One region of the Kocuria sp. CPCC 205261 genome, then DNA from elsewhere that is predicted to be linked to it. Evidence: riboswitches for the same ligand, from Rfam matches in the RefSeq annotation. Region 1 holds a riboswitch; each other region holds the start of a gene.
The links. Region 1 has a riboswitch for thiamine pyrophosphate ahead of thiO (glycine oxidase ThiO). Riboswitches for the same ligand answer to the same signal wherever they lie in the genome.
Positions count from the first base shown of each region.

Region 2: it holds a riboswitch for thiamine pyrophosphate, as region 1 does, so the genes downstream of both, RF646_RS11030 (3-oxoacyl-ACP reductase) here and thiO (glycine oxidase ThiO) in region 1, are expected to answer to the same signal.
Region 3: it holds a riboswitch for thiamine pyrophosphate, as region 1 does, so the genes downstream of both, RF646_RS05155 (bifunctional hydroxymethylpyrimidine kinase/phosphomethylpyrimidine kinase) here and thiO (glycine oxidase ThiO) in region 1, are expected to answer to the same signal.

Region 1 covers NZ_JAVKPU010000001.1:501,674-509,532, reverse strand. The annotation lists gene RF646_RS02360 (LutB/LldF family L-lactate oxidation iron-sulfur protein) at 1-890, shown strand, start outside; gene RF646_RS02355 (lactate utilization protein C) at 887-1,531, shown strand; gene moeB (molybdopterin-synthase adenylyltransferase MoeB) at 1,765-2,955, opposite strand; gene RF646_RS02345 (thiazole synthase) at 2,952-3,893, opposite strand; gene thiS (sulfur carrier protein ThiS) at 3,896-4,162, opposite strand; gene thiO (glycine oxidase ThiO) at 4,159-5,445, opposite strand; TPP riboswitch at 5,435-5,559, opposite strand; gene thiE (thiamine phosphate synthase) at 5,680-6,342, shown strand; gene RF646_RS02325 (thiol-disulfide oxidoreductase DCC family protein) at 6,516-6,932, opposite strand; gene RF646_RS02320 (PhzF family phenazine biosynthesis protein) at 6,929-7,780, opposite strand.
Region 2 covers NZ_JAVKPU010000011.1:46,120-53,978, forward strand. The annotation lists partial or broken gene RF646_RS11025 (LLM class flavin-dependent oxidoreductase) at 38-1,344, opposite strand; gene RF646_RS11030 (3-oxoacyl-ACP reductase) at 1,415-2,179, opposite strand; TPP riboswitch at 2,225-2,356, opposite strand; gene nadE (ammonia-dependent NAD(+) synthetase) at 2,486-3,313, opposite strand; gene RF646_RS11040 (enoyl-CoA hydratase) at 3,457-4,239, shown strand; gene RF646_RS11045 (molybdopterin-binding protein) at 4,364-4,765, shown strand; gene modA (molybdate ABC transporter substrate-binding protein) at 4,786-5,556, shown strand; gene RF646_RS11055 (ABC transporter permease) at 5,553-7,289, shown strand; gene RF646_RS11060 (hypothetical protein) at 7,301-7,564, opposite strand; gene RF646_RS11065 (hypothetical protein) at 7,616-7,840, opposite strand; gene RF646_RS11070 (hypothetical protein) at 7,831-7,859, opposite strand, start outside.
Region 3 covers NZ_JAVKPU010000003.1:168,286-176,144, forward strand. The annotation lists gene RF646_RS05130 (glutamate-5-semialdehyde dehydrogenase) at 1-123, opposite strand, end outside; gene proB (glutamate 5-kinase) at 192-1,415, opposite strand; gene obgE (GTPase ObgE) at 1,465-3,066, opposite strand; gene rpmA (50S ribosomal protein L27) at 3,218-3,472, opposite strand; gene rplU (50S ribosomal protein L21) at 3,519-3,830, opposite strand; gene RF646_RS05155 (bifunctional hydroxymethylpyrimidine kinase/phosphomethylpyrimidine kinase) at 4,068-5,621, opposite strand; TPP riboswitch at 5,609-5,704, opposite strand; gene RF646_RS05160 (Rne/Rng family ribonuclease) at 5,785-7,859, opposite strand, start outside.

The DNA of each region.
Region 1 (7,859 bases):
CGGGCATCACGTCCGAGAAGAATGCCTCCCTGCCGTACGCGTCCTCCCTGTGCGGGGCGTGCTACCAGGTGTGTCCCGTGAAGATCAACATCCCCGAGATCCTCGTGCATCTGCGGGACGAGGACATCCGCACCCAGCACGGGCAACGCGCGGACCACGCCCACCCTGCACCGGTCTCCAAGGACCCGGCGGTGGGCGGGGACGACAACTGGCGCGAGGAGAAGTCCCTGACCGCGGACGAGGGCCGGGGTGGGCAGGACACTGCCCCCCAGAAGGGCACCCTCCAGGAGCTCGGTTCTCGGGCGCGTCGCGCAGGACGCCGCATCCGAGGAGCCGTGCCTTCCCGCGGTGTGCCCACGCAGATGGACGCCATGATGAAGGGCGCTTCCTTCGTGATGTCCTCTGGTCAGCGGATGTCCTTGGCGGAGCGCGGGCTACCCATGGGCCGTGTCATCGCCGGCCGCGACCGCGCCATCGGTTGGCTGCCCGGCATGGTGGGCGGCTGGACCGCCGAGCGCGACATCCCCGAGCCCCCCAAGGAGTCCTTCCGCAACTGGTGGAAGAAGCACGAGGGGGAGACCGGGGAACGACTCGAGCGCGACGGCGTCACTGCGGCGTCGGGAACCGCGCGCACCGGTGCGGGGCCCGCGGAGGACCACCCGGCGTCGTCCGTCGAGGTGGCACCCACCCAGGGCCCGCACGGCGAGTCCAAGGCAGCCCGGACCGAGGAGACCGCGGCCGGCACCGGCCAGGACGCCGCCACCCCGGGTGCCGGCGCGGATGCCGTGGCCGGGGCGTACAGTGCTGCCACGGGCGACCCCCACGAGGACAACATCGCACCCCGCAACGGCCACGCAGGCCGCGGGAACCAGGACGGAGAGCCGGCATGAGCGCCGACGCCAAGACCGAAATCCTCGAGCGGCTCAACGGTGCGCTCGCGGACCACCCGCGGGCACCCCACGTGCCCCGCGACTACCGGCACACCTCGGACCTCGGGCGGGACGAGATCATCGACATGCTCGAGGACCGGTTGCTGGATTACAAGGCCAACGTCTACAGGGAGACCGCGCAGACCGTGGCGCAGCGCGTTGCCACCCAGCTCGGGACCTCCGCGCGCTACGTGATCCCCGAGGGCCTCGACACCGCGTGGTTGCCTGAGGAGACCGCCGCGCGCCGGGCCATCGTGGACCCCAATGACGGTCGCAAGGCCTCCGCGCTGACCGTGCGGGACCTCAACCAGGTGGATGCCGTGGTGACCTCCTCCACGGTCTCGTGCGCGCAGACGGGCACCATCTTCCTGTCCGGGCGCCCGGACGAGGGTCGGCGCGCCATCACCCTGGTGCCGGACCACCACATCTGCATCGTGCCGCTGGAGTCCGTGGTGGAGCTCATCCCGGAGGCCATGGCCCGTGTGGAGCCCACTGCGCCCACCACCATGATCTCGGGGCCCTCGGCCACCTCGGACATCGAGCTCGAACGCGTGGAGGGTGTCCACGGTCCGCGCACGCTGGACGTGATCCTGCTGGGTTGAGGCCGCGCGGTCCTGTCCCGCATACTTGCGAGAAAGGTCCCCGTCGCCCGCGTTACCGCGGTGACGGGGACCTTCGCGTTCACACGTTGCTCACCAGCAGTGATCGCTCACGAGGAGCTGCCGCGCGCTACAAGCGATCAGTCAGTCCGACGGCTATTCACCACGAACCGCTGGACCTCATGGTGACACACACGCGGAAACCGCTCCTTGAGGAGGAGCTGTGATCGAACGGGTCAGTAGCGCGGCAGCGCCGGGTCCACCCGGTCGATCCACGCGAGCACCCCGCCGTCCAGGTGCTTCACGGTGTCCTCCCGCAGGGCGTAGTCCCTGCGCAGTGCCGCGAGGGCCTGGGCGGAACGGGCACCGGCCTTGCAGTGCAGGATCACGGTGCCCTCCGCCTCATCCGGAAGAGCCGTGACACCCCGGTCCAGGACGTCCTGCAGCGGCACGTGCACGGATCCGGGGATGGCCACGAGTTTGCGCTCCCAGTCCTCGCGCACGTCCACGAGCGTGAAGGACGTCTCCCCGAGGGACCGGGCGGTCAGTAGCTCGGCCAGCTCCGGGGCGGTGACGGTCTCGTGGGGGGCGGGAGCGGCGTCGTCGTCGGAGGGCAGACCGCACGCGAGCGCCACCCGTGAGAGATCCGTGACGGGCGGGCGGTGCGGGTCCGGCAGGACCGTGAGCTCGCGCCACGTCTGGGCCAGGGCGTCGTGGATGAGGACCCTGCCGAGCAGGGGACGGCCGATGCCCGTGATGAGTTTGAGCGCCTCGGTGACCATGACCGAGCCGATCGTGGCCGGGAGCATGCCCAGCACACCGCCCTCGGCGCACGAGGGGACCTGGCCCGGCGCGGGCGCTTCCGGGAACAGGTCGCGGTACACGGGGCCGTGACCGGACCAGAACACGGAGACCTGGCCGTCGAAACGCAGGATGGAGCCCCACACCACGGGGATGCCGGTGAGTTCGGCGGCGTCCGAGACCAGGAAGCGTGTGCCGAAGTTGTCCGCGCCGTCCATGATCAGGTCGTAGCCGGAGAAGATCTCCAGGGCGTTGTCGGTGCTCAGCCGCTCGGGATGGCGGTGCACGGTGACCAGGGGGTTGAGCCGGGCCACGGCATCCGCGGCGGAATCGACCTTGGGCCGGCCGATGTCGGCCATCCCATGGACCACCTGGCGTTGCAGGTTGGACACGGATACGACGTCGTCGTCGACCACGCCGATGGTCCCCACCCCGGCGGCCGCGAGGTACTGCAGCGCGGGAGCGCCGAGCCCGCCCGCGCCGATCACCAGGACGCGTGCGTTCTTGAGCCGACGCTGCCCCTCCTCGCCCAGTTGCGGCAACGTGAGGTGGCGTGAATAGCGTTCGAGTTCCTCGCGACTCAGATCGGAGGCGGGGGCCACGAGGGGTGGTAGTGGGGTGCTCATGAAACCTGCGATTCCAGCTGTGGGGTGGTGGATGAAGGCGCGGGCCAGTCCCCGCGGGGCGCGTCGGCGGTGTCGATGCGCCCCGCCATGGGCGAGGACGCCACGGCGTGCGTGCGCCGCGCGATCCGCCCCGCGCCGCGGGCCAGGTGCCCCGCGAGCACGGCGTGCTTCATGGCACTCGCCATGGCCACGGGATCCTGCGCGCGGGTCACGGCGGACGCGAGCAGGACGGCGTCGCACCCGAGTTCCATGGCCAGGGCCGCCTCGGACGCCGTGCCGATCCCGGCATCCAGCACCACGGGCACGGACGCGCGGGACGCGATGAGTTCGATGTTGTGCGGGTTGAGGATCCCCAGACCCGTGCCGATGGGAGCACCGAGGGGCATCACGGCCACGGCCCCGGCGTCCTCGAGTCGCAGCGCGAGCACGGGGTCGTCGGACGTGTACGCGAAGACCTTGAAACCGCGCCGAGCGAGTTTCTCGGTCGCGTCCAGCAGCTCCACACCGTCCGGGAGCAGGGTGTCCTCGTCCGCGATGATTTCGAGCTTGACCCAGTCCGTCTCCAGCGCCTCGCGCCCCAGTTCAGCGGTCAGCAGGGCGTCCCGCGCGGTGTAGCACCCCGCGGTGTTGGGCAGCACCCGGATGTCGTTGCGGCGCAGCAGCCCGTACAGGCTGTCCTGCGGTGTCCCGGTCGACGACGCCGCTGCGCCACCTCCCGCGCGACCGCTCGCCCGGTTCGCCGTGCCGGATGCTTGCGCGCCCGCTGGCGAGGCGGGGCCGGGCGCGAAGCGGCGCAGGGCCACCGTGGTCAGTTCCGTCCCGGAGGCCAGCAGGGCCCGTTCGAGCATTGCGAAATCGGTGAGGCCCCCGGTACCCATGATCAGCCGGGACGAGAGCTCCACCCCGGCCACGGTCAGGGGGGTTCCGTGCGTGGTCATGTTCAGCCTCCCTGCACCGCGGTGACGATCTCGACGGATTGACCCGCTTCCACGGGGGTCGTGGCCCACAGGGAGCGGGGGATTACGGCGTCGTCCACCGCCACGGCGATCCCCAGGGGATGACCGTCCGCGGCGGTGCCCTCGGGTGTGATCTCGCGGCCCGTGAGGTCGACGACGGCGCTCGCGACCGTCAACCCCGGGGTCACCGTCACGGGGGAGCCGTTCACGACGGCCGTGGAGGAATTGTCTGTGGGCTCGGGCGCGATCATTCGAGTCCTCCATGCATCTGGGGATAGCTCTCGGGTGTGGTGAACGGGGCCTCGGGGGCGGGGTTCGAGTGCCGGGCCGGGTCGGTGTCGGCGAGGAACGCGGCGTCGGACTCGTGGTCCGCGAGCGGGTCCAGGACGCCGGTCACGAGCTCCGCCGCGAGCCGGGACGCCACGGGGGTCAGCAGAATGCCGTGACGGAAGTGACCCGTGCTGATCACGAGCCCGGCCACCGAGGTCTTCCCCACGTACGGCAGGTCGTCGGAGGTTCCCGGGCGGGCGCGGGCCATCATCTCCAGGACGTCGCAGTCGTCGATCGCGGGGACCACGGTGCGCGCGTCCCGCAGCAGTTGGTGCACGCCACCGGCGAGCACGGATTCGCGCCCGTCCTCACGGCTCGTGGCGCCCAGCACCAGGGTGCGGTCCTCGCGGGGGACCATGTACACGGGCCGACCCAGGACCTGGGCGCGCACCGTGCGCGTGAGCAAATGCGATTCCCCGGGGGCCAGGGCGGTCTCGGGAACCCGCAACCGCAGGATGTCCCCGAACACCGGGCGCAATCGGAGGTCGAGTCCCTCGGGCAGCCCGCCCATGGTGTTGGCGGTCAGCCCGGTGGCCACGACCACGGCGTCCGCGGGGATCACCTCACCGGAGTCCACCTGCACGCCCGTGGCCTGCCGGGGTTCCCTGCGGGACGTCAGCACGGTGTCCACGCGGGAGGTCAGCCACTGCGCCGGTCCGGCGTCGGGGACGTCCCCGATGGTGGTCAGGTGCGGGCAGTTCAGGGTCTCCACCAGGGCGGCCGCGAGCATCCGGGGGTCCACCTGGCGGTCGGAGACGATGCGCACCGCGCCGCTCAACCGCGGTGCGAGGGCCGGTTCCAGGTGCCGGGCCTCGCGCGTGGAGATCTCCTGCACGTCCATCCCGGAGGCGATCTGGTGGGAGGCGAGGTCGGAGAGGGACCGGGCGTCCGCGGCGTCGGCGGCCACCACGAGCGTCTCCTCGGTGCGGTAACCCGTGGGCAGGCCCGTGGCCGCGGTGACGCGCTCCACGAAATCCGGGTACTCCGCGGCGGAGGCGCGCATGAGGGGGTAGAGGCGCTCCTGGCCGTACTGGGTCTCGGCGATCGGTGCGAGCATGCCCGCGGCCGCGCGGGTGGCGCCCCACGCCGGGCGGGGATCGACGACGGTCACGGCGGCCCCGCGGCGTCGTAGTTCGAAGGCCGTGGCCAGGCCCACGAGACCAGCTCCGGCCACGACCACGTGGTCACCGAGGTGCTCGGGCATTGTTCCTCCCTCCGGCGGCATGATCCGCATCAGGTGATCCGGTCGGCGGCTCACGCCCTCTCAGCCCGCTGCGGTGGTTGTTGCCAACGTGTGCGGACTCCCGTGGAGTTCGTCGAACGGCGACGAACGGCCCTGCCAGTCTAATCACCCCTAGCTGTGGAACGCAGGGGGACTTCGCGGCGGGCTGATCGGGCGAGGTGTCCGCGGGCGCGCGGTTCGTGCCACGATGGCCGCATGGGACACACGAGCCAGACGGGTACCGGGCGCCGCGCCGCCCTTGAGAACGCGCGACTGTACGTGTGCGTCACGGCGCGCCACGAGCGCGGTGACCTGCGCGAATTTCTGCACGCCGCGTACGAGGGCGGGGTGGACATCATCCAGTTGCGGGACAAATCCCTCGAGGCTGCCGCGGAGATTGAGGCCATCGAGGTGCTCGCCGACGTCGCCCGTGAGCACGGCGCACTCTTCGCCGTCAACGACCGCGCGGACGTCGCGCTGCTCACCGGCGCGGACGTGTTCCACGTGGGCCAGGGCGATCTCACCACCGCGCAGGCTCGGCGGGTCCTGGGGGACGACGTGGTGATCGGGCGGTCCTGTCACTCCCCGGCCCAGGTGGACGCCGCCGTGGCCGACGCCGGGCTCGACTACTTCTGCACCGGGCCCGTGTGGGAGACCCCCACCAAGCCGGGTCGCGCGGCCGTGGGGCTCGAGCTGCCGCGCTACGCCGCTCAGCACGCGGGGGACAAGCCCTTCTTCGCGATCGGCGGGGTCGACACCGCGCGGTTGCCGTCCGTGCTCGACACGGGTGCCTCGCGCATCGTGGTCGTGCGGGCCGTGACCGATGCGCAGGACGTCACCGCGGCGGCGCGGGCGCTGCGGGACACGCTGCCCGGGTGAGACTCGATCTTTGAACGCGGTGGAGCGGCGGCGCCGCGGTGGGATGGCACCGCTCGGGTGGCGACGTGTTCGGTGGGGTGGTGCGCGTCGGGGCGGAGTCATGGAGTCATGGCGCCGCAGTGTCTTGCCGTCGCGCGGGTGGCACGGCTCGCTCGGTACGCGGAGCGGAACCGTTACGGGGTCCCGCACTGCCCGGGGTGCTGCTGGCACCACGGGGTGACACCGGGGAACTTCCCCCGGTGATCGGCCACCCACCGGTACACGCGGTCCTGGACCCACCGCACGGGCGGTAACCGGTAGAACGGCTCGAACACCCGGATGCCCAGGGCGGTGTCCAGGGTCACGGCCACCGCGTGCGCCCCCGAGGATCGCTCACCGGAACGGGATAGGACGGCCCACACCGACGCGTTGCCCTCCGCATTCGTCAGTCCGAACCGCTCCAGTACGCCGGGGACCTGGTAGGCGTGCAGGGCGATCCGGTCATGGCGGTCCAGTGTCCGGGCCCATCCCACGCAGCGCGTGCAGAACCCGCAGTTGCCGTCGAAGACCAGGTGCAGGGACGCGCCCTGCTCGGTGCCCGGGGGGTTCACAGCAGCACCGTCCCGTCGATGCACGCGGTGCAGTGTCCGCCCACGAACACGTGGTCCCCGTCCGACGTCACGGTCACGAGGCCGCTGCGTCCCATGCGGGTGCCCTGTCGGGCGATGTAGTTCGCGGGCGCCCGGTCCGTACGGATGAGCCACTGGGCCAGGCTCGCGTTGAGGCTTCCCGTGACGGGGTCCTCGTACCCGCCGGTCCCACCCACGAAGGCGCGGACCTCGAACTGGTGCGGGCTGCTCTGCGGGTGGGGACCCACCACGCCGATCTTGGCGCCGTGGAGAGCGGGAAGGTCGGGCTCGATCGCCAGGACGTCCTCGGCGCCGGCCAGAAGCAGCGCAGCCCAGCCGGGGCCGTTGTCGACCCACTGATGGGCGACGACCTGCTCGTCCCGCAGGCCCAGGGCCGCGGTTACGCCCCCGAGCAATTCCGGGCCCAGGTCTCCCGTGCGGTCGGTGGGTGGGGCCTCGAAGGTCAGTGCGCCGTCGTCGGAGGGGCGGATCCGCACGAGGCCCGCGGCGCATTCCTGGACGATGACGTCCTTGGCACGCGCGGTGTTGCCCGCGGTGAGCCATGCGTGGGCCGAGCCCAGGGTGGGGTGACCGGCGAACGGCAGTTCACGGTCCGGGGTCCAGATGCGCAGCCGGTAGTCGGCGTCCGGGTCCGTGGGTGGGAGCACGAACGTGGTCTCGGACAGGTTGGTCCAGCGCGCGAAGCGGGCCATGGCGTCGTCGGTGAGATCGGTGCCATCCAGGATGACCGCCACCGGGTTGCCCAGATAGGGCTCCCGGGAGAAGACGTCGACCTGGGTGAACGGGCGCGGACGAGGTATTGGGCTCATGGGGTGATTCCATCACGATGCGCCGACGGGGTGTCACCTCGCGCCCGGGCCTCACACGGCGCGGCCAGAGACAACATGT
Region 2 (7,859 bases), on a different contig from region 1:
GCGTCGTCGTCCTGTGGCGGGGTTGCGCAGCGGGGCCTCAACCCCGCGTGAGGTGACCCCTCAGCGTGGTGGCGGTGTACGCGGTGCGGAACAGGCCGCGGCGCTGGAGTTCGGGGACCACGAGGTCCACGAAGTCGTCCAGGGAGTCCGGCTGGACGGGCGGCATGAGGTTGAAGCCGTCCGCGCCGGCGTTGTCGAACCATTCCTGCATGCGATCCGCGATGGACTCCGGGGTGCCCACCATCGTGCAGTGACCCCCGCCGGCGGCGAGGCGGCCGAGCAACTGGCGGACCGTGGGGCGCTCGGCCTCGATGATCCGCAGGATGGTGCTGTAGCGGCCCTGCGGACCGGTGAACTCCTCCAGGGGCGGCAGCGTGGGCACGGGCGCATCTAGGTCCCACTGCGCGCAGTCCTGCTCCACGAACGTGGAGAGCTGTGCGAGCGACTGCTCCACAGGGAGCAAACGGTCCACGCGGGCCTGCTTCTCGAGGGCCTCTTCGTGCGTGCGGCCCACGTACGTGACCAGACCGGGCATCACGATCACGGAACCGGGATCACGCCCGGCGCGGGCCACTTCGGCCTTCACCGCCGCGTAGTACTCCTGCGCGGCGGGCAGATCGTAGGCCACGGCGTAGATCCCCTCTGCAAAGTCGGCCGCGAGTGCCTTGCCGGGCCCGGAGGCACCCGCTTGGAAGAGGACCGGTTCCCCCTGCGGGGAGCGCGGGACCGTGAGGGGTCCGTCCACCAGGAAGTGGCGGCCCTCGTGGTCCAGGCGGTGCAGCTTGGAGGGGTCCGCCCACTGGCCCTCGGGGTCCGCGGTGACGGCGTCCTCGTCCCAGCTGGCCCACAGGGCGCGGGCCACCTCCACGAACTCGCGGGCGCGTTCGTAGCGCTCGTCCTTGGGCGGCATGGCCCGGTAGCCGTGGTTGCGGGCTTCCGCATCCCACATGGAGGTCACCACGTTCCACCCCGCTCGCCCGCCCGAGATGTGGTCCAAGGACGCGAGCATCCTGGCCGCGTGGAACGGGGTGAAGAACGTGGTGGACACCGTGCAACCAGGCCGACGCGCTCGGTGGCCCGCGCCATCGCGGACAGCGCTGTCAGGGGTTCCAGGCTCCAGCGGGGCCCGCCGGAGACGTCACCCACGCTGTGCCCGTCCGCGAAGAACACCGCGTCGAACAGACCGCGTTCGGCAGTCCGCGCGAGCTCCTCGTAGTAGGCGATGTCCGTGAGGCGGTGCACCGGGGAGCCCGGCGCGCGCCACGCGGCCTGGTGGTGGCCGGCCCCGTAGAGGAAGGCGTTGAGGCGCAGCGTCCGGGCGGGTGTCCCGGGCGGCTGGTTCACCTGGGCGGGACGGGTGGACGCCGCAGGGGCGGCGGACGGGGTCCGCGCGGTGTCGTGCGGGGCGGCCATGTCAGTCCATCACCAGTCCACCGTCGACCACGAGGTTCTGCCCGGTGACGCCGCGGGACCAGTCGGAGGCGAAGAAGAGGGCGGTGTCCGCGAACTCCTCCGGGGTGGTGACCCGACCCAGGGGCGTACCGGCGGCAATGGCGTCGAAGACTTCGGCCGGGGTAGCGGCACTCGCGTCCGTGGTGCGTAGCAGGCCACCGGAGATCATGTTCACGGTGATGCCCAGGGCCCCCAGGTCCTTGGCCGCCGTACGTGTGAGGGAGAGCAGGGCGGCCTTGGCTGCGGTGTAGTCGTGGTAGGGGACCACGGGGTTCTGGAAGAGATTGGTGCCGATGTTGATGATGCGCCCGTGTCCGGACCGGCGCATCCCCGGGACGACCGCCTGGATCACGTTGAGTCCGCCCACGACCGCGCCGGTGAACTGCTGGGAAAGATCCTCGGCGGCGAGGTTTTCGAGCGAGGGGCGGGCGTCCCCGTTGAAGCTGAAGTCCACCAGCGCGTTGTTCACGGCCACCGTGATGGGCGCGCCGAAATGGTCCTGGGCGAGTGCCACCATCTCCTGCACCTGCCCGGCATCGGTCACGTCCGCCCGAACGGCAATGACCTTGTCCTCACCGAGTTCGCGCACCAGTGAGCGGGCGCGGTCCTCGCTCGCGTGGTAGTTCACGACCACCCGGGCGCCTTCGCGGGCGAAGGCTCGGCTGAGGTGTTCACCCAGACCCCGGGCTCCTCCGGTGATCAGGACGATGGTGGTGTCGATCCGCATGCTCACTCCTGTGGCTCACGGCGAAGAACGCGGTGCGCCACCCGTGCGGTGCCACCGTGACATCCCTTCGCCAGTACTAACTGGACAGGTTCGACGGGTGTCATCTCAGCCATTGCCTCCAGGGCTCCCCGGCCCGGTGGGTCGTGGGAACGTGCAGCGGCACCCCGTGTCACTGGGCCCAGTCTAAGCACAGGGGTCCGGACCGGGGTCGCGCACGGCGCAGGCCGTCGGCGGGCATGGCCAATGCGGTTGTCCAGCGCAGTCAGGCCAGGGTCGTCCCCTTGGGTATCGCGCGGGCGGGGAGGATCAGCCCTCCCGCCACCACTCGTCCGCCGGGGTCACCGGGACCGTGCGCTTGTGGCGGGTGCGCAGGAACGTGCTTTCGATCTTGCGGGCCACCTCCTCGGGGACGTCCTTGCCCTCGAGGAAGTCATCGATGTCGTCGTAGCGCAGGCCCAGCTCGTCCTCGTCCGTGCGCCCGGGGTTCTCGTCCAGGAGGTCCGCGGTGGGGACCTTGCCCACGAGTTGCTCGGAGGCTCCCAGGTACGCGAGCACCTGGCGGTTCTGCCGTTTGTTCAGCCCGCCCAGGGGCAGGACGTCCGCGCCGCCGTCGCCGAACTTGGTGAAGAACCCGGTGACCGATTCCGCCGCGTGATCCGTGCCGATCACCAGCAGGTTGTGGTCCCCGCCCACCGCGTACTGCGCCGTCATACGCACGCGGGCCTTGGTGTTACCACGGGTGAAATCGGTGAGCTGCTCACCGGTCGCGGCACCGTAGGCGGACTCGAAACCGCGGACGGCCGGCGCGACGTCGTACGTGATGACCCGGTCCGGTTGAATGAATTCGAGCGCCGCCTGGGCGTCGGCCTCGTCGTGCTGGATCCCGTGAGGCAGTCGCATGGCCACGAACTCGGCCTTGATCTCGTCCTCGCGCAGTTTCTCGACCGCGAGCTGGGCCAGGCGCCCGGCCAGGGTGGAGTCCACGCCGCCGCTGATCCCCAGGACGAACCCCGCGGTGTGCGTGGCCTTGAGGTAGTCGCTCAGGAAGTCGACGCGGCGTTGGGCCTCCCGCTCCGGATCGATCTGCGGAGAGACGCCGAGCTCGGCAATGATCTGTGCTTGCAATTCACGCATGCGTCCATGCTAGTGGCCGGTTCCCGCGGGGACAGGGGCCTACCGCCGGCCCGTCCCGTGGCCCGGAGGACGGAGGACGGAGGCCGGCGCTGGGCCCCCACGCTCGGACCCGCCCCCCGGAGGACCTATGAGATGCTGATCACATGAACGAGAACTCCTACGAGACCATTGAAGTCCGCCGCGAGGGACGCGTGGGTGTCATCACCCTGAACCGTCCCAAGGCACTGAACGCGCTGAACGAACAGACCATGCGGGACGTGGTGGCCGCCGCGACCGAGCTGGACCGTGACTCGGGGATCGGCGCGCTGATCCTCGCAGGTTCGGAGAAGGCCTTCGCGGCCGGTGCTGACATCAAGGAGATGTCCGGCAAGTCCGCGTCCGATATGTACCACGAGGACTTCTTCGCGGGGTGGGACGCTTTCGCCCGGCTGCGCACCCCCAAGATCGCCGCGGTGGCCGGTTACGCGCTCGGCGGTGGGTGCGAGCTCGCGATGATGTGCGATCTGATCCTCGCCGCGGACACTGCAGTGTTCGGTCAGCCCGAGATCGCCCTGGGTGTGATCCCCGGGATGGGCGGCACCCAGCGCCTCACCCGCGCCGTGGGCAAGGCCAAGGCCATGGACATGATCCTCACCGGACGGCAGATGCGCGCCGAGGAAGCCGAGCGTTCCGGTCTGGTCTCCCGCGTGGTCGCAGCGGACGAGCTCATGGACACCGCCCTGGAGGTCGCCGGAAAGATCGCGGAGATGTCCAAGCCCGCGGCCCAGCACGCGGTCGAGACCGTCAATGCCGCGTACGAGTCCGGGTTGTGGGCCGGCGTCCAGCACGAGCGGCGGGTCTTCCACGGGCTGTTCTCCACCGCGGACCAGAAGGAGGGCATGTCCGCGTTCGCGGAGAAGCGTAAGGCGCGGTTCTCCCACGAATGAGCCCTGTAGGGGACGACGACGCCGCGCGGCCCGGTCCGCGCGGCGTCGTCGCGTGTCAGGTCAACACTACGCAAGTGCGGTTCAAACACGGCCGTGGTTCCGCAGATGCGGATAAACTCCTCCCATGACCCACCTCCGTATCTCCCAGGCCGCGACCTTCGTGGGCGTCAGCGATGACACCGTCCGGCGGTGGATCGAGCAGGGCACGCTCACCGGGCACAAGGATTCCGCGGGGTACGCCGTGGTGGACGGCGCCGAACTCGCGGCATACGCGCGCGACAACGCCGTGAGCCCTCAGGATCCCGCCGGGGTGAACAGTTCGGCGCGCAACCGCCTCGTGGGACTCGTGACCGCCGTGACCTCCGATCCCGTGATGTCCCAGGTGGAGCTGCAGTGCGGCCCGCACCGGATCGTCTCGCTCATGAGCACGGAAGCGGTGCGTGACCTGGGGCTGGAACCGGGGTCCGTGGCCACGGCCGTGGTGAAGTCCACCGCGGTCATCGTCGAGACCGAGGGGCGCAAGTGATGGGGCGCGCGGCGACACGCATGCGCGCCCTGGCTTGCGCGGTGAGCGCGGTGGCGCTCTCCGGATGTGCGGGAGCGTCGGACGGGGGAGGGGACGCGGCGTCGTCGTCCGATCAGGAGACGACCCTGCGGGTGTCCGCGGCGGCCTCGCTGACCCATTCCTTCGACGAGCTCGCGCGCACGTTCGAGGCGGCGCACCCGGGGGTGAAGGTCAGCATGAACTACGGAGGCTCGTCCGGGCTCGTGCAACAGCTGACCGAGGGCGCCCCCGCGGACGTCTTCGCCTCCGCCGATCAGAAGAACATGAAGAAGCTCACGGACGCGGGCCTGGCCGCGGGGGAGCCGAGCGTGTTCGCGACCAATGTGCTCACCCTCGCGGTACCCAAGGACAACCCCGCGGACATCACCTCCTTCCGGGACGTGGTGGACCGGGACGTCAAGCTGGTCACGTGTGCCCCGGAGGTACCGTGCGGTGCAGCCACGCAGGAGATCGAGAAGGCCAACGGTGTCGCGCTCCACCCCGTGAGCCAGGAGAACGCGGTCACGGACGTGCTCGGCAAGGTGACCTCCGGGCAGGCGGACGCGGGGATCGTGTACGTCACGGATGCCAAGTCCGCGAAGGACAGGGTCACGACCGTCGAGATCCCGCGCACGGATCAGGCGGTCAACAACTACCCCGTGGTCGCCCTCAAGGATTCCGCGGAGCCGGAGCTCGCCCGGCAGTTCGTGGACCTCGTCCAGGGTGACGAGGGCCGGAAGGTCCTGGAGGACGCGGGCTTCGGCGCACCGTGACGCGCGGGTTCGTCACGACCCCCCGGTGGGTCCTGGTCCCGGCGGTGGCGGGGGCGCTGGTCATCCTGTTGCCCTTGCTCGGCATGGTGCTGCGCATCGACTGGGTGCACCTGGGGGAGTTGCTCACGAGCGAGTCCTCGCTCGCCGCGCTGTGGTTGAGCCTTCGCACCGCGGTCGCGTCCACGGCGCTGTGCCTGGTGCTGGGGGGCCCGCTTGCCCTGGTCCTGGCCCGTTCCACCGTGCGCGGCCTCACGCTCCTGCGCTCGCTGGTGCTGCTGCCGCTCGTGCTGCCACCCGTGGTGGGCGGTATCGCGCTGCTGTACACCTTTGGACGCATGGGTTTCCTGGGCGGCCCCCTGTCCTCGGCGGGCGTGGACATCGCGTTCACCACCGCGGCCGTCGTGCTCGCCCAGACGTTCGTGGCCCTGCCGTTCCTGGTGGTCTCCCTGGAGGGCACGCTGCGCACCGCGGGCGTTCGCTACGAACGGGTCGCGGCGGGCCTTGGTGCATCCCCCACGCGCACCCTGTTCCGGGTCACGCTGCCCCTGGTGCTGCCCGCGGTGCTCTCCGGGACCGCGCTGTCCTTCGCGCGCTGCCTCGGCGAGTTCGGCGCCACCCTCACGTTCGCGGGCAGCCTGCAGGGCGTGACCCGCACGCTCCCGCTCGAGATCTACCTGCAGCGCGAGACCGATCCCGACGCCGCCGTGGCCCTCTCCCTGCTGCTCGTGCTCGTTGCTCTGCTCGTCGTGGGGGTCAGTGCTCCCTCCCGACGACGCCGCGGCGCCGGCTTTCGCGCCAACCTCACCCGGTGGTTCGCGCCGGGTCCGCAGTGGGGTCCCAATCCGGAGGGATCACAGCCCCGCTCCGGCGGCTCGACGCAGTCCTCGAAGGACAGCCGCACTGCCCATGCGGTCGGTGACCGACCCGCGGCCGGGTCTGGGACGGCGGACGCCGGGGCCGGGCGGAATGGCGCCGTGGTCAGGACCGCAGCCGCATCCGCGGTTGCACCCGGGGGCGCGTCGGGCCTAGGGGTGAGCACGCCCCGCGTAGCGGGGGAGGCGCCCGGACTGATGGTCCGTGTTGAACACGACCGCCGCCGTGTGGCCGCCGATTTCACAGTGGGGCCGGGAACCACCGCGGCCCTGATCGGGCCCAATGGCGCGGGGAAGTCCACCGTGTTCGACGTGATCGCGGGCCTGCTGGCCCCCGACCACGGTGAGATCCGGGTGGGGGACGAATCCGTGCTGCGCGCCGGTGGGACGGCCCAGGACATGTGGGTCCCGGCGCATCGCAGGGGTGTGGCCCTGATGGCCCAGGAACCGTTGCTGTTCCCCCATCTCAACGTGCTCGACAACGTGGCCTTCGGCCCCCGGGCGAGTGGCGCGGGGAAGGCGATGGCGCGGCGTCGTGCCCTGGCGTGGCTGCGCGAGGTGGACGCGCGGGCGTTCGCCCAGCGCATGCCGGACGAGCTGTCCGGCGGGCAGGCCCAGCGCGTGGCGATCGCGCGGGTGCTGGCCGCAGAGCCGCGCGTGATCCTGCTGGACGAGCCCCTGAGCGCCCTGGACGTGACCGCGCGGCCTCGGATGAGGAAGGTGCTCCAGCGGGTGCTCGCCGGGCGCACCGCAATGATCGTGACGCACGACCCGCAGGACGTGGCCGAGCTCGCGGACCATGTGGTGCGGCTGGAGCGGGCCGGCAACCGGGATCCGGCACCGCGCACGACCGCCGACTGAGCGCGGCGCGCCTACTTCACCTCGCGCGTGAGCACACGCCAGATCCCGATCACCAACGGGACGGACAGCAGGGCGAGACCGAACGCCACGCCCTGGAGCACGGCGATCAGCTGGGTGAGCCACCCGCCCGCGAGCTGTCCCCAGTCCGGATCGGGATTCAGGGACTGGCCGGTCAGCGCGGCGAGGATCAGGAAGGCCACGAGGGCCATAACCCAGGCGAGAGCCACCGCGATGGTGCCCAGCGCCGCCGCCGAGAGCAGTTTGGCGAGGACCACGCGCAGCCTGCGGGGTTCCTGCGTGAAGGTGATGAGCGTGGTGCGCTGGCTCTACTCATTGCATGCCGTGATGATCCCGAGCACGGGCAGCAGCAGACTCGGGGGGGTCGTGGTCACGGCCGGGGCCGCCGACAAGGGTGCGCCGTCGTTGCGTGCGACCCACATGAACAAGCCCAGGGCCAGAGCGGTCAGCACGCCGATGGCGATCAGCAGACCGCGCCCGGCGCGGGTGTCCACCTGCTTGCGCAGCTCGACGCGCGGCAGGGTCAGGGACACACGGCGTCGAGGTCCAGCA
Region 3 (7,859 bases), on a different contig from region 1:
GCGCGGGGCGCGGGCGAGCGTGCGGGCGGCCACCCGGGCGTCGTCGGCCATCAGGCCGACCCCGGCCACGGGATCGTCCCCGAAGGTCTCCTGCGCGGTCAGTACGGACGTGTTCTCGGCCACTGTTCCTCCTGCGGATCGTGGTGCGGGCGCGCGGCGCCCACGGTTCAGTTTGGGGGTTGGACGTGCGGTCAGACGGTTCGTTTCAGTTTGGTCCTCGCCGAACGGGGCCGCATGGTCACGAGATTGTCCACGTGCACGAGCTCGCGGGCGTAGTCCTCACCGAACTCCTCCCCCAGTTCGTGAGTGCGTTTACCGAGCATCCCGGGGACCTCGTCCGAGGCGTAGTTGATCAGCCCGTGGGCCACTTCCTTTCCCTGGGAATCCACCATGGCCACGGGATCGCCCGCGGTGAACTTCCCGGACACCTCGGTGACACCGGCCGCGAGCAGCGAGCGACGACCGCGAATGGCCTCCACCGCGCCGTCGTCCAGGGTCAGGGTGCCCTTGATGTCCGCGAGGTGCGCGAGCCACAGCAACCGCACGTTGCGCCGCCCGCCGGTCGTGGCGAACCACGTGCCCACGTCGTCGCCGGCCAGCGCACTCTCGATGTTCGCGGCGGAGGTCACGAGCGCCGGGATGCCAGACGACGCCGCGATGCGCGCCGCCTGCACCTTGGTCACCATCCCGCCCGAGCCCACGCCCGCGCGGCCGATCGTGCCGATCTCCACGCCTTCGAGATCCGTGATGGGATCCTCGACGGTGGGGATGCGCTCCCCGCCGTCCTTGGGTGGCCGGGTGTAGAGCGCGTCCACGTCCGAGAGCAGCAACAGCGCGTCCGCCTTGATCAGGTGCGCCACGAGCGCAGCGATGCGGTCGTTGTCGCCGAACTTGATCTCGTGGGTGGCCACGGCGTCGTTCTCGTTGACGATCGGCAGGATCCCCAGGTCCAGCAACCGTTCGATCTGGCGATGCGCGTTCTTGTACTGCGAGTGGCGCATGAGGTCCTCGGCCGTGAGCAGCACCTGACCCACCGTGACGTCGTAGCGCGTGAAGTAGTCGGTGTAGCGCGAGATCAACAGACCCTGTCCCACGGAGGCCGCGGCCTGTTTGGTGGCGAGGTCCTTGGGCCGGCGGGACAGTCCGAGCGGCTGCAGCCCCGCGGTGATCGCACCCGAGGAGACGAACACGACCTCCACGCCCTGCGCCTTGACCCGGCCGAGCGCGTCCACGATGCTGCGCAGCGCGTTCTCGTCGATCGAGTTCTCGATCGAGGTCAGGGACGAGGACCCCACCTTGACCACCACGCGCCGGGCCATGGGCAGGTCCGCACGGCGGGTGATGGGAGAGCGGCGGTTCTTCCCCCGGCTCTCGGTGCTCAGCTGGATCGCGGACTTGGCCGCTTGCTGCTCCATGGCCGGGACGTCGATCGTCTCGGTGGGGGTCTTCTCCGCGTGGGGCGTGTCACTCACTGTCGTGCGTCTCCTTCGGCTCGGAAGTACGGCGTCGATCTCGCGCGTCGTCCACGGACTCGGTCCAGATCCCGGCGCGGCGCTGCTCCTCGAGCTCCGCGCGGGCCTCGGCCTTGGCGTCCATGCGGTCGTAAAACTGTTCCCGCTTCTCGCGGCGCGTGGGCCGGGACGTGTCCTCGAGGCGCAGGTCGGAACCGCGCGGGCCGCCGAGCAGTTCGGCGCCGCCCACCATGGTGGGCTCCCAGTCGAAGACCACACCGTTGTCCTCGGGGCCGATCAGCACCGCGTTGCCCGGGCGGGCGCCGATGCGGAACAGTTCGTCCTCGATCCCGAGTTTCGCGAAGCGGTCCGCGAGGTATCCCACGGCCTCGTCGTTGTTGAAATCGGTCTGCTGCACCCACCGTTCGGGCTTCACGCCGCGCACGTGGTACAGCGGCTCCCCCGCCCGGTCCTCGCGGGTGATCTCGAACTCCTTGCGGTCCTTCCCTCGACGACGTCGCACGGGTTCCGGGCGCAGCACGGTCTCCGCGCGGCGCTGCTCCTCCCGCTGTTCCTCCTGCTCGCGGGCACGGGAGACGAGCTCGGCCATCGCGAAGCCCAGTTCCCGCAGTCCGGCGTGCGAGGCCGTGGAGATCTCGAAGACCGGGTAGCCGCGTTCCTCGAGTTCGGGGCGGATGAACTCGGCCAGTTCCCGCGCCTCGGGCACGTCCACCTTGTTCAGGGCCACGAGTCGGGGACGCTCGGTCAGCGGGATCGTGGTGGGGTCGTCGTCGCGGATGGCCTCGGCGTAGTGGGACAGTTCCTGTTCGAGGGCGTCCAGGTCGCTCAGCGGATCCCGTCCGGGTTCGAGCGTGGCGCAGTCGATCACGTGCACGAGTGCGGCGCAGCGCTCCACGTGCCGCAGGAACTCGAGTCCCAACCCCTTGCCCTCCGAAGCACCCGGGATCAACCCCGGCACGTCCGCCACGGTGAAGCGGGTGTCACCCGCCTGGACCACACCCAGGTTGGGCACCAGGGTGGTGAACGGGTAGTCCGCGATCTTGGGGCGCGCGGCACTCATGGCCGCGATCAGGCTCGACTTGCCCGCGGAGGGGAAGCCCACCAGGGCGATGTCCGCGATGGACTTCAGTTCGAGCTCGACCTGGTGTTCCTCACCGGGCACACCGAGCAGAGCGAAGCCCGGGGCCTTGCGCTTAGGCGAGGACAGTGCGGCATTGCCCAGTCCGCCCTGGCCGCCACCGGCCAGCACGAACTCACTGCCCTCACCGAGCAGGTCCGCGAGCACGTTGCCCTGCCGGTCCTTGACCACGGTGCCGTCCGGGACGGACAGCACGAGGTCCTGGCCCTTGAAACCGTGGCGCATGTCCCCCTTGCCGGGCTCACCGTTGGGGGCCTTCTGGTGGGGTGCGTGGTGGAAACCCAACAGCGTGGTGGACTGACCGTCCACACGCAGGATCACCGAACCACCGTCGCCGCCGTTGCCGCCGTCCGGGCCGCCCAGGGGCTTGAACTTCTCGCGCTTGACGGACACGCAGCCGTGGCCGCCGTTACCGCCCGTGGCGTGCACGATCACTCGATCTACAAAACTAGCCACGCGGCTCCTCGGTGGTAGGGGTCACCTGCTGCGAGCGGGTCGACCGGGGTTTTCTGAAAAGACTAGAGGGTGAGCGCGTGAAGCGCCCACCCTCTAGTGGTCGCCGCCACGGGGTCGTGGCGGCGGGTGGACCCAGGGGTCCGAATGAGAATTACTCGGCGGTCTGAATGTTGACCACGCGGCGACCGCGGCGGGTGCCGAATTCGACGGCGCCAGCGGCCAGGGCGAACAAGGTGTCGTCCTTGCCGCGGCCCACGTTCACGCCCGGGTGGAAGTGCGTGCCGCGCTGGCGGACGATGATCTCGCCGGCGTTAACGGACTGGCCGCCGAAGCGCTTCACACCCAAGTACTGGGCGTTGGAGTCACGGCCGTTGCGAGTGGAGCTCGCACCCTTCTTGTGTGCCATGGTGTGTGCCTACCTTCGTTGGAAACGTATGTGGGGAGCCGGATACTCAGGCGTCGATGCCGGTGACCTTGACGGTGGTCAGTTCGGCGCGGAAGCCCTGACGCTTCTTGTAACCGGTCTTGTTCTTGTACTTCATGATCGAGATCTTGGGACCGCGCAGGTCCTCGACGATCTCGGCGGTGACCTTGACGTTCGCCAGGGTCTTGGAGTCGGAGGTGACCTTGTCCCCATCGACCAGCAGCAGCGCAGGAAGCTCTACGGTGCTGCCTGCCTCGCCGGCGACGCGGTCAAGGGTCACGAGGTCTCCGATGGAAACCTTCTCCTGGCGGCCGCCTGCGCGGACAATCGCGTACACCACTTGGGAACTCACTTCTCTCGACATCTATGGACTACGTGTGTGGGTCGGGCGTACTCCTGGAGGACTGCGAATGTCGAGACATCACGCCGCGGTGATCCATGACCGACCGCATTCTCCGCGTGGCTATCGCATCGATTCAGGATGTTCGCCCGAGTGTGCCGCAACCTGGTGCGTGAACTGGATATGACACACACCGGCGCTCGGCACCGACACCCCAGCCTACCCGATCACCCGAAGTCATGCCAGTTGCGCCGCGGCGCGCCGCTCGCCCTCCGGCGACGTCGCCGGGGTCGTCTGCGCGAAGAAGGCCAGCTCGAGCGCGCACGCCCGGTGGAACGCGCGGCGCATGTGCTCCCGGGTGGCCGGGTCCGCGTGGGCGGCCTCCCGGTCCACGATCTCGCGCACCGACTCGGTCGCGGTCTGGAAGTCCGGATCGTCGTACGTGCTGAGCCAGTCGGCGAACGGGTGCTGCGGTCCCGCGACGCGGGCACGACGGGTGAGCTCCGCACCCACGTGGGCGTAGAGCCAGTAGCACGGCAGGATCGCGGCGGAGCCCACCGCGAAGCCGTCCTGACCCGTGCGCGCCAGCAGGAAGTCCGCGTAACTGCTCGTGACGTCACTCGGCGGCATGGGCTCCCGGTCCCCGAGCCGGGCGCGATGCAGCGCGGACTCGACCGAGACCACGGAGGCCGACGCCGCGGCGAAGTGTTCGCGCGCACGCTCGTCCGGGGCGGAGGCCGCGAGCAGGGCCAGCGCCCGGGAGTAGTACTGCAGATATTGCATGTCCTGGTCCAGGTACAGCTCGAACTCGCCCGGGTCCAGGGTGCCGTCCCCGAGGCCCCGGATGAACGCCAGGGCGGCAATGCGTTCACGCACCGGGGCGCTCTCCTCCCACAGTTCATCGGTGAACCGGGGGCCCTCGGATTCCGCGGCGGCCGTCATCACGAACGCCGGATCCGTGACGAGGTGCTGGACGTGGTGCATGTGGTGCACGGGACCGTTGCCGTGACCCACGTGCAACTCGTCCGCGCCGCGCAGTGCACCGCGCAACCATGTGCGGGCCGTGCGGATCGCCTCGGGCCAGTCCCCGGTCCGCGCCACGACCGTGGCCACCGCGGAGGACAGCGAGCACCCGGTGCCGTGGGTGTTACGCGTGTGCACCCTGCGACCCTCGAACAACGCGGCGGGTTCGTCCTGACCGGGGAGCAACAGGGCGTCCGGGGTCGTGTCCCCGGCCAAGTGGCCACCCTTCACGAGGACCCGGGTATGGAACGCCGCCGCGACCGCGCGTCCCTGCTCGAGCGCCTCGTCCCAGGTCGCGGCCACGGGGCGCTCGGCCAGCACCGCGAGTTCCGGGAGGTTGGGGGTGATCAGATTCGCGTGGGGCAGCAGCTCCCGCAGGGCCCGTTCGGCGTCCGGACGCAGCAATCGCCCACCGGCCGTGGCGACCATGACGGGGTCGATCACGACCACGGGTGCGCGCCCCACCATGAGCCAGTCCCGGACCGTGTCGATGACCTCCACGGAGCCGAGCATCCCCACCTTGATCGCATCCAGGGTGACGTCCCCGGCGACCGCATCCAGCTGGTCCCGCAGGACCTGGACGGGTGGGGTGTGTACGCTCACGACGCCCCGGGTGTTCTGGGCGACCACTGCGGTGATCACACTCAGCCCGTACCCGCCCAGTGCGGCGATGGATTTCAGGTCCGCGGCGTGACCCGCCCCGCCCGTGGGATCGGTTCCGGCAATCGAGAGGACGCGGGGTATGGCGGTAGAAGGCGTGGTGTCCACGACAATCCCTTCGCTAGTACGAGCTAGATCAGGTTCGACGGGTGTGTTCTCAGCCGCAGTGCGCAGCACCCCGTGTGTGTGTCCCCGATCATGCCACAGGGGCACCCGGAATCCCGGGTGCCCCTGCGGTGCTCGCGTGGCGACGGATCCAGCCGCCGGTCACTCAGTCCTGCTTGCCGGTCATCGTGATGTCCTGAGCCTTGATGCCCACACCCACGATGGTGGGCTGGTCACCGGACGCCGCGGGGGCCACGGCCCCGGCCTCCGCGGTGAAACGGCTGACCTGCCGTTCCTGCGTGTACTCGTGGGTCTCCACGCTCGCGGTTCCGGGCGCGGCCGCCGGCGCCACGGCACGCCGCGACCCACGACGCCGTCGGGCCGGAGCCGCCGGCGCCTCCGCCGGCCGGTTCCCGCCAGCGGACGACGCTGCCCCGGAAGTCTGCTGCTGCGCGGCACTCGTCTGCCCTGCACTGGATTGCGCAGTCCCGGAGTTCGACGGCGCGTGTCCGGCGGCCGACCGCTTCGACACCGCCTCCCGCGGCTGGGACGCGGCGTCCGCATCCTGAACGGCACCCTCGGTCGAGGTTTCGTCCTCGCCCGCATCCGTGAACGCGGCGCTCAGCGAATCCAGGGACAGGGCCTCCTGGGTGCCCTCGCTCCCCCGCTGCTCAGACTGCCCGTGGGGCAGTTCGATGACCTCGCCGTGAATCGTGAGGCTCGCGGACGAGTCCCCACCGGAACGGTCCTCGGACCGGGAATCCCCGCGCGAGTCGTTCCCGGAACCGTCCCGGCCGGAACCGTCGTTCTGCACGGCGTTGTCCTCGCCCTGCTGACCGCGACCGCGGCTGCGCTTGCCGCGGCGCTTGCGGCGACGGCGCCCGCCCTCGGACTCCCCGTGGGAGTTCTCGGACGCGTGCTCCCCGCCCTGCTGACCGCGGGAGGTCTGCTGCTCCTGGGAACCGGTGTCCTCGGCCTGCCCGCCCCCGGACTGCGGTGCGGTGCCCTGGGAAGCATTCCGTGCGGCGTCGTCGGACTCGTCGTGGGAGGAGGCCGCGGCGATGTTCGCCAACGCCGTGCGGGTGGCCTCCACGCGCGCCTGGTCCGGCTCGTCCGAACCGTGGTGCTGGTTGCCGTTCCTGGGCTTGTCCTGCGCACCGTTGTGCTGCTTGTTGCGCGAACGCTTACGCTCGTGTCGAGTGCCGCGCTGGTCGGAGGGAGCCGCGCCGGAGCGGCCCTTCAAGGGGTGGTCGTGGACCACGACGCCGCGGCCCGCGCATTCCTCGCACGGCTCGGAGAAGACCTCGAGCAACCCCGTACCCATGCGCTTGCGCGTCATCTGCACGAGACCCAGGGAGGTCACCTCGGCCACCTGGTGCTTCGTGCGGTCCCGGCCCAGGCACTCCACGAGCCGGCGCAGTACGAGATCGCGGTTGGACTCCAGAACCATGTCGATGAAGTCCACCACGATGATCCCGCCGATATCCCGCAACCGCAGTTGCCGCACGATCTCCTCGGCGGCTTCGAGGTTGTTCTTGGTCACGGTCTCCTCGAGGTTGCCCCCGGAGCCCGTGAACTTGCCGGTGTTGACGTCCACCACGGTCATGGCCTCGGTGCGGTCGATCACGAGCGATCCGCCGGAGGGCAGGAAGACCTTGCGCTCGAGGGCCTTCTGGATCTGCTCCTCCACGCGCATGTGCTCGAAGAGGTCGTCATCGCCGGTCCAGCGCTCGAGGCGGTCCAGCAGGTCGGGCGCCACGTAGGTCACGTAAGCCTCGATGTTGTCCCACGCCTGCTCGCCCTGGACCACCATGGCGGTGAAATCCTCGTTGAAGACGTCCCGCACGGTCTTGATGGTCAGGTCCGGTTCCGCGTACAGCATCTCCGGGGCCAGCGTCTTGGTGGACTTGGCCTTGTCCTGGATCTGCTCCCACTGCGAGCGCAGCCGGTTGATGTCGTTGGTCAGCTCGGTCTCGGAGGCACCCTCCGCCGCAGTGCGCACGATCACGCCCGCGCCCTCCGGCAACCGGTCCTTGAGGATCTTCTTCAGCCGCTGGCGCTCCACGTCCGGGAGCTTGCGGGAGATCCCCGTCATGGAACCGCCCGGGACGTAGACGAGGTAGCGACCGGGCAGGGACACCTGGCTCGTGAGCCGAGCACCTTTGTGCCCCACGGGGTCCTTGGTGACCTGCACGAGCACGGTGTCCCCGGACTTCAGGGCGTTCTCGATCTTGCGGGGCT